Regions from separate parts of the Halomonas sp. TH-94 genome, predicted to be linked through region 1. Evidence: riboswitches for the same ligand, from Rfam matches in the RefSeq annotation. Region 1 holds a riboswitch; the other holds the start of a gene.
The links. A riboswitch is a leader RNA that binds a small molecule or an ion and turns the genes downstream of it on or off. The one in region 1 is predicted to bind thiamine pyrophosphate.
Positions count from the first base shown of each region.

Region 2: linked by a shared signal. The riboswitch ahead of tenA (thiaminase II) and the one ahead of AC2VNO_RS17035 (sodium:solute symporter family transporter) in region 1 are both predicted to bind thiamine pyrophosphate.

Region 1 is NZ_JBYCKL010000096.1:484-6,197, forward strand. Features, by position in the region: gene ilvD (dihydroxy-acid dehydratase) at 1-1,496, opposite strand, end outside; gene AC2VNO_RS17035 (sodium:solute symporter family transporter) at 1,563-2,951, opposite strand; TPP riboswitch at 2,941-3,049, opposite strand; gene AC2VNO_RS17040 (hypothetical protein) at 3,214-3,885, shown strand; gene AC2VNO_RS17045 (peroxidase-related enzyme) at 3,899-4,498, opposite strand; partial or broken gene AC2VNO_RS17050 (sensor domain-containing diguanylate cyclase) at 4,580-5,714, opposite strand, start outside.
Region 2 is NZ_JBYCKL010000016.1:2,268-11,459, forward strand. Features, by position in the region: gene AC2VNO_RS02815 (MFS transporter) at 1-1,337, opposite strand, end outside; gene AC2VNO_RS02820 (class I SAM-dependent methyltransferase) at 1,584-2,219, opposite strand; gene AC2VNO_RS02825 (VOC family protein) at 2,274-2,666, shown strand; gene AC2VNO_RS02830 (DUF4870 family protein) at 2,734-3,108, shown strand; gene AC2VNO_RS02835 (lysophospholipid acyltransferase family protein) at 3,113-4,042, shown strand; gene AC2VNO_RS02840 (translocation/assembly module TamB domain-containing protein) at 4,100-7,492, shown strand; TPP riboswitch at 7,545-7,694, shown strand; gene tenA (thiaminase II) at 7,778-8,446, shown strand; gene thiC (phosphomethylpyrimidine synthase ThiC) at 8,483-9,192, shown strand, end outside.

The DNA of each region.
Region 1 (5,714 bases):
TCGACCAGCGCCAGCGGGCCGCCATCGAAGGCCTCGGGGGAGACATGCCCCACCACGAAGCCGTGGCTGCCGCCGGAGAAGCGGCCATCGGTAATCAAGGCCACCGAATCGCCCAGCCCCCGTCCCATGATTGCCGAGGTGGGCGTGAGCATCTCGCGCATACCGGGGCCGCCCTTGGGACCTTCATAGCGGATCACCACCACGTCGCCTGCCGTCACGGTGCCGTCGTTGATGCGTGCCTGGGCCTCCTCCTCGGAGCCGAACACCCGTGCACTGCCGGAAAACCGCGTGCCCTCCTTGCCGGTGATCTTGGCGACCGCCCCTTCCGGGGCCAGGTTGCCGTAGAGGATGCGCAAGTGGCTCTCCTTCTTCAGCGGGGTCTCCAGTGGCGCAATGATGGTCTGTCCCACCGGATAGGGCTCCACCTCGGCCAGGTTCTCGGCCAGGGTGCCCCCCGTCACCGTCAGGCAGTCGCCGTGCAGCATGCCGGCATCGAGAAGCGTCTTCATCAGCGGCTGAATACCGCCGATTTCGACCAGCTCACTCATCATGTAGCGCCCGCTGGGACGCAGATCGGCCAGCACCGGAACACGCCGGCCAATTTCGGTGAAGTCGGCCAGCGAAAGCGGCACGCCCACCGTAGCGGCCATGGCCACCAGATGCAGGACCGCATTGGTGGAGCCGCCCAGGGCGATCACCACGGTGATGGCGTTCTCGAAGGCCTCACGGGTCATGATGTCGGAAGGCTTGATATCGCGCTCGAGCAGGTGGAGCACCGCGGCTCCGGCTGCCTCGCAGTCTTCACGCTTGGCCTGGGAGATGGCGTTCTGGGCCGAACTACCCGGCAGACTCATGCCCAGTGCCTCGATGGCCGACGCCATGGTATTGGCGGTATACATGCCGCCGCAGGAGCCTGGACCGGGAATCGCCGTCTCCTCGATCTGCTTGAGCTCGATCAGCTCCAGGTCGCCGCGGCTATAGGCGCCCATCGCTTCGAACACCGAAACGATATCGGTGTGATTCTTACCCGGTTGGATGGTGCCGCCGTAGACGAAGACACTGGGCCGATTCAGCCGCGCCAGGCCGATCACGCAGCCCGGCATGTTCTTGTCGCAGCCGCCGATGGCCACCAGTCCGTCGAAGCCCTCGCAGCCAGCCACGGTTTCGATGGAGTCGGCGATCACCTCGCGCGAGACAAGCGAATACTTCATGCCCTCGGTGCCGTTGGCAATGCCGTCGGAGATGGTGATGGTATTGAAGATCACGCCCTTGCCGCCGGCGCCATCGGCACCGTCGCGGGCCCGCTCGGCGAGTTCGTGGATATGGCTATTGCAGGGCGTGACCATGCTCCAGGTCGAGGCAATGCCCACCTGAGGCTTGCGGAAATCTTCATCGGAAAAGCCCACCGCTCGGAGCATGGCGCGGCTGGCTGATTTGCCGACACCATCCACCACCTGGGCGGAATGACGACGACGTGGATCGGGGGTATCGCTCATGGGGCGCTCTCCGTTTCGGTTTCGCACCCCCTGAGGTTGGCCGCTACGCGGCCTCCTGGCAAATGCTCAAGCGCTGCGCAGCGTAGCGCGCGGTCTCAGCCAGGCGATCAACAGGCTGACCAGGGTCGACGCCGCCAGCGCAGCGAGGAACGGCGGCAGCGTGGGGATACTGTCGGGGAAGCTCGCTGCCAGCACGCCGGACGCCAGGCTGCCATGGGCGATCCAGCCCGGTAAAATGGCGCCAACCATGCCCGCCACCCCACCCGCCAGCGCGGCCAGCGGCGACATGCGCCGCCAAAGGCCGAGCAGTACCGGCACCACGATGGCGGCACACAGCAGGTCGGCAATCAGGAACAGGCGCAGTACCGAGAGCCCCTGCAGCGCCACGATCACGACCGGCACCATCAACACCACGGTTGCCAGTCGCGCCGCACCGATGGAGAGCCCCCGCTTGCCCGAGCCCGCCACTGCCAGCGAGGCAATGCCGTTCTGCAGGGTATCGACGCTGGACGCGACCAGCGTGACCGCCAGCACCAGCGCCGGCATGGCCAGCCAGCCCGGCGCTTCGGCCAGCAGGGCAAAGAAGGGGATCGGCGGCTCGCCGAGTGCCACGCCGCTCATGGCCGCCAGCATGCCAAGCCCACCCACCAGGGCTACCACCGCCACGGTGGTAGCGCCACCCAGCCAGGCACCGCGGTTGAGGGCGCGGTCATCCCGCGCGGCCCATACCCGCTGCCAATAGCCCTGGTGGAAGAGGTTGGCGGCAGTGACCGCGATGATCAGCGTCAGTGCCACCCCCAGCGCACTGCCGACAGGGATCGCCGGCAGTGCCGCCCCGACCGGCATCTCGGGCAGGCGAAAGAGCGCCACTCCACCCACCACGATCAACAGCACAATCAGCAGCCACGCCTGCCAGCGATCCGTCGCCAGGCTTGCGCGCAGCCCGCCGATGGCGGTGTAGATCAGTGTGGTCACGGCCACGCCGATCACCACCAGCGCCGGCGGCACATCCGAGAGCAGCGCGGTGATGGCCCCGATGGCGGTCAGTTCGGCAGCCAGGAAGCAGGCCATGTAGAGGACCGATACCAGCGACACCCAGCGGCGCACACCGGCACCGTAACAGGCTTCGGCAAACTCGCCGATGCTGCGCCCTTCGGGCAAGTGACGGCGAATCGCCGGACCATAGAGCCCCAGCACGATGAAGGGCAGCGCCGAACCGATGGCATAGCCCGCCAACGCCAGCGGCCCGACGAAGGCGCCGATCTCCGGCGGAGCGAAGAGGATCCAGGCGCCCATTCCAGACGCCAGAAAAGAGAGCCCCAGGCTCGTGGCCGGCTGGGAATTGCGAGCAGTGACATAATCGTCGAGAAGGCCATCGGCGCGGCGAGCACGCAGCCCCAGGAAAGCAAAGCACAGCAGCGCCGCGCCGAGCACGGCTGACGTCAGGTATGGCATGTCGCACTTCCTCCGCCGGTATGAACCGGGTCAGGTTCCAGGGTCAGCGCCTTGCGCCCTCTCAGCCTCGCCGCAGCGAGACTCCCCTGGCGACAGTGAATGAATTGTCATGCAGGCCTAAAGCCAGCCTTCAACTGGCCGATATGACCTCGAACCCCTGGAATGATATAACAACGACAAAACCATAACGAGAACGCCGACAAACCTTACGAACGCCGACGTTCGCCAGTCTCTCAACGCCTTCTCCCCGCAGGGAACCCTCATGCCATTCAGCGAAGCCAAGGAACACGCCCCCGGGCATCTGCATCATATCTTTGCCGACCCCTACTCCGCCTTCGACAACTTGAACGTCGAGCGCCAGCTTCATTTGCGGGTCGCGCTGCAGGCCCTCGTATGCAGGCCCTTGGCCAGCGGGCAGCTGACGCTGCGGGTCATACATGGCTGGGAGAATGGCGGCTTCGAACCCGCCGACCTGTTCCACAGCGACCACCCCGTTACCTCGCTCGACGACTTCGAGCAGGTACGCGCCCTCTATCAGCGGGCCTTGGAAAACACCGCCCCACCGCCCCGCGACGACGCTTCGCTGCTGGCCGGCCCGCTGGCAGATGCCATCGCCGACGCCGAAGCCAAGGGGGAAACGCTCGATCAGGAAACACGCACCATTCCCGCTCGCTGGCCCGGCTTCGACCATGGCTTGACGCTCTATACCTTCTTCAAGGTCTATCACCGTCTCACCTACGGCGAGGACGACAGCTACCGCTCGATCCACTGCAATACGCCGCAAGGCCCCAGAGAGATCCACGAATTTCACCTGGAAGAAGGCGAGTTCGCCGTAGTCCGCCCTCCTGACGACGCAACCGGCGACAGCGTCTTGGTACTTCATGACAGCCAGCTGGAACCGGTGCTGATGCTGCTGGAAACCTGCTGCGCCTGAGCCATTCGCCGTACTAGAGGGAAGCGGGCTTATCCCGCGGCACCCTGCCCATCAGGTAGAACTCCGGGTTGGGTGGCGTGCCAGTGAGGGTAACCAGGCGGTTGGAGAGGCCGAAGAAAGCGGTGATGGCACCGATGTCCCAGATGTCGTCATGGCTGAAACCGGCTTCGGTGAGGCGAGCCTGCCATTCGTCGGTGAGTTCGCCGACTTCCAGGCCGCAGTGAAGGGCAAAGTCGAGCATTACCCGATGGCGCTCGCTGATGGGCGCGGTGCGATGGTTGATCGCCACTTGATCGGCCAGCAGCGGGTCCTTGCTATAGATCCGCACCAGGGCGCCATGAGCCACCACGCAATAGAGGCAGCGATTGCGGGCGCTGGTGGCCACTACGATCATCTCCTTCTCCGCCTTGGTGAGCGTATCGGACTCGCGCTCCATCAGCGCATCGTGGTAAGCGAAGAATGCGCGGAACTCATCGGGACGGTGCGCCAGCATCAGGAACACGTTGGGTACGAAGCCGGCTTTCTCTTGCACCGCGAGGATGGCCTCACGGATGTCATCGGGCAGGTCGTGAATCGATTCGGGAACGGGGAAACGGCTGAGCGGTGCGGTCATGGCGTGAACCTCTGCTGTCGTTGTTGTGCCGGCATGCGCCAGTTAACGTCAACGTAAACAATATGTCCATGCGACCTCCGCTCACACCTCCGCCACCAGAGCCCGCGTCACGACTCGGTTGCGACTGATTTGCTTGGCTTCGTACATCGCCTGGTCGGCCTGGCGGTACACCGCCATGGCGGAAGGCAGCTGGTTATACTCATCGCAGCACACCAGCCCGAAGGAGCCGGTCACCACCCCGTGGCGCGACGCTTCATGCGGAATCTGCAACTGCTGCAGGGCATGGCGAAATCGCTCCAGCGAGAAACGCCCCGCATCCAGCGAGTCGGCCTCAAGCAGGATACCGAACTCCTCCCCACCCAGCCGAAACAGGCGATCACCGGCACGGCGGAAATGGGCCTTGAGCAGGTTGGCGACCTCGAGCAATACCTCATCGCCGGCCTGGTGGCCGTAGGTGTCGTTGAAGGGCTTGAAGTCGTCGATATCCATCATGGCGAATAGCAGAGGCTTGCCGTCACGCTGACGGCGCTGGATCTCCTCGTTGATCTGCGCCTCGAACTGGCGCCGGTTGAGCAGTCCCGTGAGCGGATCGGTGCGCACCATGGCCGCCAGCTTGCGGTTGGCCTGCTCCAGCTCATGGGTGCGCTGATGCACCTTGCTCTCGAGCTTATGGTTGAGCGTCCGCTGCAGCTCATAGGTCTTGCGCTCCGCTTCGAGCTTGGCCTGTTTCAGGCGATTGATCTTGCAGGCCAAGCCGAAGGCCAGCAGCAGAAAACCGAAGGCTGCGCCTATCTCCAGTGCATATTCGGTTCCCAGGCCATAGGGCAGAAAACCGCCCAGACGCAGCGAATAGAGCACACTGCCGACAATTAGGCCGCTCCATCCCAGCAGGAATATCTGCGCTAGCCGGTCGCCCCTGAAACTCAGCCAGGCACTCGTGCCGAGCAGCAGAAGCGCATAGCCGATAGTCAGCGGAAGCATTGCCTGCACCACCCAGGCAAAGTGGTCGACAAAGCTGGGCAACACGCTGATGATCAGCCCCCCGGTCAGCACCATGAGCCCTTTGGCCAGCCGTGGTGCCTGCCGTTTCAGGCTAAGGTAATCGATGCTGAACAGGGTGAGCGCGACGTACAGCAGGCATGTACTCAACAACAGCATCTGATGGTTGAAGCGCGGCCATTCCGGCCACAAGAACTGATAGCCGAACCCCCGCAGA
Region 2 (9,192 bases), on a different contig from region 1:
AAGACGATGTGCGGTTCATCCTGCGGGGGCGGGCCGACCAAGGGCTCAGCCACCTCAATGTCCGGCACGACCTGGGAAAGATCCTCCACGTGTTCGTGCTCTATGGCCCCCTGCATCAGCTCTTCGGTGACGGTGAGCTCGGCACCCACCGGCGACATCGGCGTATTGGGTGAGAACCGTGCCACCGGCATCGGTGCCGGACGCACACTGCGTCGCCACGTAAAGAAAACCACCAGGAACAGACCCAGTGCGCCGAAGGCCCAGAACAGCCCTGCATCGCCCATCACCGCCATGACCGGCGAGACCAGCGGGGGGCTCAAGGTAGAACCGATAGCATTGATCAACAGTAGCCCTTGGCTCATGCGCACCAGGGCACCGGCCGGGGCACGGTCGGCGGCGTGACTCACCGCAACCGGGTAGAGCGCGAAGACCCCACCGCCGAGCAGGAACAGCAGGGCCGCCAACAGCCAGGTGGACAGCGGCAGCAGCAGCATGCCGGCCGATATCAAGGCACAGAAGGCACCTATCATGATCAGCACGATCTGGCGGTCGTGGCGGTCCGACCAGCGCCCCAGGGGGTACTGCAACAGCATGGCCCCGAGCACGACCACCGCCATCATCTGACCCACCTGACCCACCGAAAGGCCTATGCGTTGCAGGTAGAGAGGCAACAGCGTATAGACGGCGGCCACCGCCAGGCCCGAACCGAAGCTCCCCATTACCCCGGTCGGGGTCATGGTGATGAGCCGCATCGGCGAGAGTGGTTCGGCGTGCTCGATAAGCGGCGACACTCGCGGAATCATCGCCATGGGCAGTACCGACAGCGAGGCCAGCATACCTATGACGAGGAAAGGAGCGGTTTCGCCCATGGCATCGGTCACGCCCAGCAGCAGCTGGCCGATTACGCCCGCGGCGTACAGAGAGATCATGTAAAGGGCAAGCAGCCGGCCGCGCACTTTTTGGTCGCCCGAGGTGAGCAGCCAGCTTTCGATGACCAGATAAACCCCCACGGTGGCCCAGCCGCCGATCAGACGCAGACCGAACCAGGCCCAGGGGTCGAAGAACAACGCCTGCAGCAGCACCGTTACCGCCACCAGCGAAGCGAAGCTGCCGTAGGCACGAATATGACCGATACGCAGCAACAAGCGATCGTTGAACATCGCGCCCAGTGCCAGGCCGATGAAGTAGGCCGAGGAAACCCAGCCGATGACTACCGGCGACTCGCCTGCCGCGTCCAGCCGCAGGGTGATCAGCGTGGCCAGAAAGCCGTTACCGATACCTAGAATGAAAAGACCCAGCAGGGGAGCCAGGGCCATGGACAACAGTTGCCGCGACATGAACGCGCCTCTCGACAGCAGGGGAAACAGGCAAAGGGAGAAAGATGGCAGAAAACGCCGTGGAACGCTGCCCCCCGGCTCCTGCTTCGCAGTGAAAACGGCCAACGCTCGGGCAAGGCGCGCGAATCATACGCCCCATTGCGATAGTGTCAAATGCCAATTCGCGCTGGCGGGCAATGATCAGAACAAAGCACCACCATCATCATGAAAAAAAGCAAAACCCACTAACACTGCTCACTGCCGGCCTCAGCGCTTCTGTAACAGGGCCACGTCGGCGGCGGGAAACTCGACCCTCATGCCCAGGTGATCGGCCAACCATTCGAAGCTCGCCTCGCTGAAGAAGCACACGTGGGTGGGATCGAGAATGTAGTGCCACCGGGCAAAATCCTCTTCGCTGGTCATACGCTTGGTCATCAGCCCCAGCCAACCGCCACCGGGTAGCAGCTTCGCAAGGCGCTCGAGCTCGTGCCCAGGCGCGAACAGGTGTTCCACCACCTCGGTAGCGGTAATAAAGGCGTAGTGACGCGCCAGCACGGCGGGGTCCGGCGCATAGTAGGGATCGTAGATTGTCATGGGATGCCCTGCTTCCTCGAACATGACCGACAGGGTCGGGCCAGGGCCGGCACCGAAGTCCAGGCCAGGGGCGCCCGGTGACAATCGCTGGCGCAGCGGGTCGAACAGTCGGGAGAGGAAACGGCGATAGCCTGGATCATCGGGATGATTCTCGTGCTGATCGTATACTGCCTTCTCCTGCTCGGGCGTTAGCCGCTGCTCCGGTGGCACGAAGGCCAGCCGGCACCGCTCGCAGCGGTAGTAGTCGCGCCGCGCATCGCAGTGAAAATGGCGTGAATGGGGGCTAGCGCATAGCGGGCAGGTCGGCATCGTCGTATCCTTCTGGCCTGACGAAAAAAACACATCACAACGAGGAGGCCGGCAATGCTGTCAGGTCTGGACCACATGGTCATTACCGTGACCGACATTTCCCGCGCCGTGGATTTCTATTCTCGCGTACTCGGGCTCGAGGTGCGCTACCGGGATCGCGAACGGGTCGACCTGATGCTCGACGATATGGCGCTGCGTCTGCACTGGACCGCGACCGACATCGAACCGCGTGCCGCCACCCCCACGCCGGGCAGCCTCGACTTGTGCCTGCGCAGCCTGCTGCCGCTGGACGAAGTGCAGCGGCATCTGGAGGCGCTGGACATAGAGGTCGAACTCGGGCCGGTCTCTCGCCAGGGTGCCAACGGCCCCATCGAATCGCTCTATCTGCGCGACCCCGACGGCAACCTGCTGGAGATCAGCCGGCCTCTCAAGGAAGCGACAGAATGATACCCGCTCTGGCAATGACGCTCATGAGCAGTATCATTGGAGCAAACCGTGACCGACTGGATGGCTCATGAACGATAGTCCCGATAGCCGAAGCGTCATCGAACCGGGCGGAAAGCCCGATATTACCCTGCCTATCGTCGTCTACGCCCTGTTTCTGGCAGGCGTCGTCAGCGGCGGCCTCACCGCGCTGGTCGGCGTCGTGATCGCCTATGTGTACCGCGGTAAAGGGCCGCACTGGTTCGATGAGCACTATCGCTACCAGATCCGCACCTTCTGGCTCTCGATGCTCTACTTCGCCGTTTCCGGTGTGCTGACCCTGGTGATAATCGGCTTCGTGACCTGGCTGCTGGCCGTGATCTGGCTGGTCGTGCGCTGCGTCAAGGGTATCAAGCGGCTGCAGGAGCACCGCGAGCCCGACAATGTAGATGCCTGGCTGATCTGAGTCCATGAGCGAAACGCAACCCCGTACCGCTACCCTGCAGGGACGTGCCATCGCCACTTTGTGGCGCACTCTGGCTGGCCGCCGTCTCGGCATGCTCTGGCGCCTGGCGCGCATTTCCGGCCCGCTGGTGTACCGTTTAAGCCGACGCGAGCGCGAGGTCACCGAGATCAACCTTGCCAAGGTCTACCCCGATCAGGCCGCGGCCAAACGCCGCCAGTTGGCCCGGGAGAGCTTGACCCACTCCACCGCCACCATGCTGGAACTGGGATTCGCCTGGATGGGCGAGCCGCAGCGGGTCGAAGACTCGATTCTGGAGATCCACGGCCGCGAACTGCTCGATGAGGCCCGTACCGAGGGGCGTGGGGTGATCGTGCTGGCGCCACACTTCGGCAATTGGGAGGTGCTCAACTTCTGGCTTTCCAGCCACTTCCCCTTCACCGCCATGTACGAGCCGCCCAAGATCGCCGAACTCGACCCGGTGATTCGCCAGGGCCGCGAGCGTATGGGCGCTAGCCTGGTACCGACCAACCCGCGCGGTGTCGCCGCCCTGCTCAAGGCGCTCAAGCGCAGCGAAGCAGTGGGAATTCTGCCCGACCAGGAGCCCAACTGGGGCAGCGGCGTGTTCGCGCCCTTCTATCACCGTCTGGCCTACACGGCGACCCTGCTGCCCAAGCTGGTGGCCCGCACCGATGCCCGCGTGGTGACCGGCGTGGCCCGGCGCATCCCCGGACGCGGCTTTGCCATTCATTTCCTCGCCGCCGACGAACGGGTCTATGCCGCCGACGAGGAGCAATCGGCTACCGGCGTTAACGCCTGCGTGCAAGAAGCCATCGCCCTGGACCCTGCCCAGTACCAATGGGAATACAAGCGCTACCGCAAGGTGATCGAGGAGCAACAGGGCGTGCCGAACCACCGGGAGTTTCGGCTCTACTGAACGCCGCCACCTCTCGTAAGCAGGAGGGTAAATGCCACAAGGATATGGCAGCCAGTCATGACCCGCCCCACGCCGCTCAAACTGCTGGCATGGCTCTTACTGTCCCTGGCGCTGCTCTACGCGCTCTATCTCGTCACCGCCAATCTTCTGCTCAATAGCCATTGGGGACGCGCTCAGCTCGACCGCACGCCGCGACTCACACTGGAATGGAAGCGCGCCTGGACACTCTTCCCGGGTCACCTGCAGGTGACCCATCTGCAGTTTGTCGGGAGCACCGCCGAACGACGCTTCGCGCTGAATGCCGAGCGTGCCACGCTAAGCTTCGCCCTCGCTCCGCTGCTCGACAGGGAGATTCGGATTCGCGATCTCGAGGCGGTGGAGATCCGTCATGCGAGCCTCGATGAGTACCGTCTGCAGGGCAGCGGCACGCTGCATCTGGCTGGATTTTACTGGGATACCGGCGAGCTGGGTGTCGAAAGTGCGACCTTGCAGCTGCAAGGCGGCACGGTGCAGCACGGCGACACATCGCTGGTGGAAGGCGTGGCGCTTGACGCCAGCCTGAACCTCGCGCCGCTGAGGCTGGCCGAGCATCCCGGCGCCGAGGCGACCCGCTTCGTCTCGGGCACCCTGTCCCTGGCCGGGCACAGCGACGCCTATGATGTCTTCAATCCCTACCTTGCCGCCTTGGGCTGGCTCGAAATCGACGGACGCGGCGATCTGACAGGCGAGATCGCCATCGAACGCGGCGAAGTGCAGCCGGGCAGCCGTCTGCGCCTGGACTCCCCTCGCCTGAGCGTGCGGCTCGACGAGCGCCACTGGCTGGACGCGGGCGCACTCTACCGGATCGACGGCGCCGGGACCATCGAGGTCGAAGTGGCAAAAAGCGCGCGCCTGGCCTTGGCACTCGACGGCATCGAGATGGTCGAGACGCCGCCCGAGACATTGGCCAGTGCCCCCGCCTCGCCTCGCCCGCTGCTTAGCGGCGAGGGGTTCCGGCTAGCGCTGGCGACGCCCGTGCTGCGTCTGCACGCCGCGCCGGACGAGCTGCAGCATGCCGAACTGCACTGGCGCAACGCCGAGGCTTACGACATCGCCGCCTTCGACCGTTACCTGCCGTCGCCTTTGCCGCTGACGCTGGAAGGCGGGTCGGCGCGACTGCAGGGCGGACTTGTTTATGACGCCGAGCGCGTCACCGGCGGTTTCGATCTGGCCGGTGAAGCCATCTCGGTGCGTTTCGGCGACCAACTCTTGATCGGGCGGCTCGGTCTGCACCTGCCCATCGTCGAGCTCGACCTCGAACGCGGTGCCGTGGACCTTTCCGGCACGCGCTTCGATCTGGCAGCCGCCGCCCCGGGAGAGTCGCAGCCGCTAACCACGGCGCTTGTGCTGCCCGTCGCCCGCTTCCGCTCGCCGCTGGCTTGGCGTGGAGTAGACGACGATGCCCTGATCGGCAGCCGTGCATCAGGAGGAGCGCCGTGGGAAGCATCGCTGGAACTCCGCGGTCATGTAGCCAATCTCGGCGTGCTCGACCCCTTCCTCGCCGGACTGTTCGGCGGGCGCGGCCTCGCTCTGGAGGGCGGCGGCCGCCTCGATGGCACGCTCCATGTGCGTAACGGCCAGCCGCTGACAGATAGTCATCTCGAAGTGCACTCCGAAGCGCTGGGTGCACGCTTTCTCGACTTCCACGCTCGCGGCGACGGGCGTGCGCACCTCTCACTGACCCCCGGCGAGCCCCACCCCGAGGCGAGCCTCGAGCTCGCTTTCAGCCAAGTGGACCTCACTCGCCTCGAGGATCGCCGACGGCTGTTCCAGGCAGAGCACCTCTCCCTCACTGCTGCCGCTCAGGCGAGCCCTCATGCCGAGGGTCTCGACACGGCCCAGATAGAGTGGCGCGGCGCGCGCATCCCCGACGTTACCGTGCTCAATGCCTATCTGCCCCAGGCCGCCCCGCTGCGGCTGCATGGCGGCCAGGCCGGCAGCGACGGGCAGCTTTTCGTCGCAGGAGAGCGTGTCCGGGGGCACGTCACTCTGGCGGGCGACGCCATCGACGGGCGACTGTTGGAGGAAACGTTCGAAGGCGCACTGGACGTGACTCTGGCGCTGCGCGATCTTCATCCCGCCCGCCAGCGCATCGACCTCTCCGGCAGCCGAATGGAGCTCAACGCCTCGGCCAATGACGGAGAGCCGCTGCGCACGCTGGTGGTGGCCCGCCAGGCGAGTCTCCAGGGCGGCTTCGACTGGCCCGGCAGCGAGGCGCCGCGCAGGCCCCTTTCCGGCACGCTACGGCTGGACGCCCTGCTCGACCGGCTCGGCTTTCTCAATGCCTTTCTACCTGAGGAGCACGGTCTGGCGATCCAGGGCGGCGGCCGGCTAAGCGCCGACCTGCAATTCGCGGATGGCGCGCCTGCGCCCGGCAGTCAGTTGCACGTGCATTCCGACCGCCTCGCCGCAAGGTTCCTGCACTACGAAGCCTTCGGCGACGGCTCGCTAACGGTGGAAGTGGCCGACCCCGGGGCGGAGCTCAGCCTCTCCCTGCCCCGCTTCGGCCTGCGCCGACAGACGGACGACGGCGCGCTGATAGAAGGGCGCTCGCTTGAAATTCACAGCCGAGCACAACACTTCGACCTGCCGGAAGGCCTGCGCACCCTGCACACGCGTATCGACATGCCCCACCTCATGGTGCCGGACCTCGCATCCCTGAACGATTACCTGCCTCCGGGTGGCGGTATCGCCCTGCTTTCCGGCCAGGCGCGAATCGCCACTCATCTGCAGCTGGAGGGCATGCACGCCACAGGCCGCCTGGAGCTGCACGCTCCCGACGCCCGCCTCGTCCTGCACGAGCAGACGCTCGACGGCACGCTGCACCTGGATGCCCGGCTCACCGATGGCGATCTGGACACGCTCGTTTTCGATGTTGCCGGCTCGCAGCTCAGCCTGACCGACGTGCGTCTGACTGACGCCAGTGGCAGCCTCACTCACGGCTGGTGGGCGCGGCTCACGCTGCCCGAGGGGCACATGCGCTGGGAGGCGCCGCTGGAACTCGACGCCCGGCTCGAGCTGGCGATGCGCGACAGCGGCCTGTTGGTCAATCTGTTCGTGGACGCCGCCCGGGAGCGGCGCTGGCTGCGTGACAGACTCACTCTCGGCGAGGTGCACGGTGAGGTGCGAGTCATGTTCGATGACGACACCGTACGGCTGGAGAATCTCGCCGTTGAAGCCGGTGGAAGACTGGAACTGCTGGCCAATCTCGCGCTGCGCGATTCACAGCTCGCCGGTCGCGCTTTCGCACGCTTCGGGCCGCTGCGGCTGGGTATCGAAGTCGCAGACGGCAGGCGCCGCTGGCAGCTGCGCAACGCCCGGGAATGGTACGCAAGCGGCCAGCCGGCAAGCGAACTGGTGCTGCCCGAGAACACGGCCTGGTTCGAACGGCTCGACACCCAGCATGATTGAAGCAAGTGAGACGGATGACTGGAAAGAGCGCGTCGACCTGCTAGACTGACCCGAACGCTTGACGGGGTGCCGGTGGAACCGGCTGAGATCGCTATACGGCTTGCTTGGTTCGAACCTGTCGTTCGAATGAGCTGTCGTCACGGCGGGGCCCGTAGAACCTGATCCGGCTCGTACCGGCGTAGGGATCAAGCGGTGGCCCCTTGCGGCAACCTGCCGTCGCCTGACCCCGGTCACCCCTTCCTTCCTCCCGCTCACACTCCGGATCCGTTCACACCCGGAGGCAAGATGAGCTATCGCTTCACCGACCTGAGCCGCGCCTGCCAAGACGACTGGCGCGCCTACATCGAGCACGATTTCGTCCGCGGCCTGGGTGACGGCACTCTAGCCGAAGGCGCCTTTCGCCACTACCTGCAGCAGGACTACCTGTTTCTGATCCACTTCGCCCGCGCCTATGCGCTGGCCGCCTACAAGAGCCGCACCCTGGCCGATCTGCGCCAGGCCCACGAGGGGCTCAAGGCCATCGTCGACGTGGAACTGGGCCTGCACGTGGGTTACTGCCGCGAGTGGGGCATCACTGAGTCGCAACTGGCCGCGCTACCCGAGGCGCGGGCCACCATGGCCTATACCCGCTACGTGCTGGATACCGGTAACCGCGGCGACCTGCTAGATCTGCATGTGGCACTTGCCCCTTGCCTGGTGGGCTACGGCGAGATCGCCAACTGGCTGAACGCCCAAGACTCCACCGTACGCGGCGACGCCAACCCCTATGACGCCTGGATCGCCATGTATGAGAGCGAGGAGTTCCAGGCCGCCATGCGCGCCGAGCTCGAATGGCTCGACACCCGACTGGCCGACGTCACGCCGGCACGCTTCACCGAACTGGCCGAGGTGTTTCGCGACGCCACTCGGCTCGAGATCGATTTCTGGCAGATGGGGCTCGACCGCAGCCTCTAAGCTTTCCCACGACAACAAACGCATCAAGGATTATCCATGAGCAAGACTGCCCACTTCCTCGCCGAATCTGCCAAGGTCGACGAGGCCGCCATCAAGCCGCTCCCCGGGTCGCGCAAGGTGCATGTCGAGGGTTCGCGCCCCGACATCCGCGTACCCTTCCGCGAGATATCGCTGTCGCCGACCCGCACCTCCGGTGCCGACGAGGAGAACCCGCCGCTGCTGGTCTACGATACTTCCGGCCCCTATACCGACCCTCACGCTGGAATCGACCTGCGTCGCGGCCTGCCCGAACTGCGCCGTGCCTGGATCGAGGAGCGCGGCGACACCGAATTCCTCGACGGCCCCACCAGCGAGTACGGCCGGCGTCGTGCCAACGACCCGACGCTGGCCCAACTGCGCTTCGACCTGACCCGCACGCCCCGCCGCGCCAAGGCCGGCAAGAACGTCACCCAGCTGCACTACGCCCGGCAGGGCATCGTCACGCCGGAAATGGAATTCATCGCCATCCGCGAGAACCAGCGTCGCCAGGCCTTGGGCACTGAGGAAGTGGAGCGCATCCTCGGCCATCAGCATCCGGGCCAGGGCTTCGGTGCCCACCTGCCGGAGGAGATCACGCCCGAATTCGTGCGTGCCGAAGTGGCCGCCGGCCGAGCGATCATCCCCTGCAACATCAATCATCCGGAAACGGAGCCGATGATCATCGGTCGCAACTTCCTGGTGAAGATCAACGGCAACCTGGGCAACTC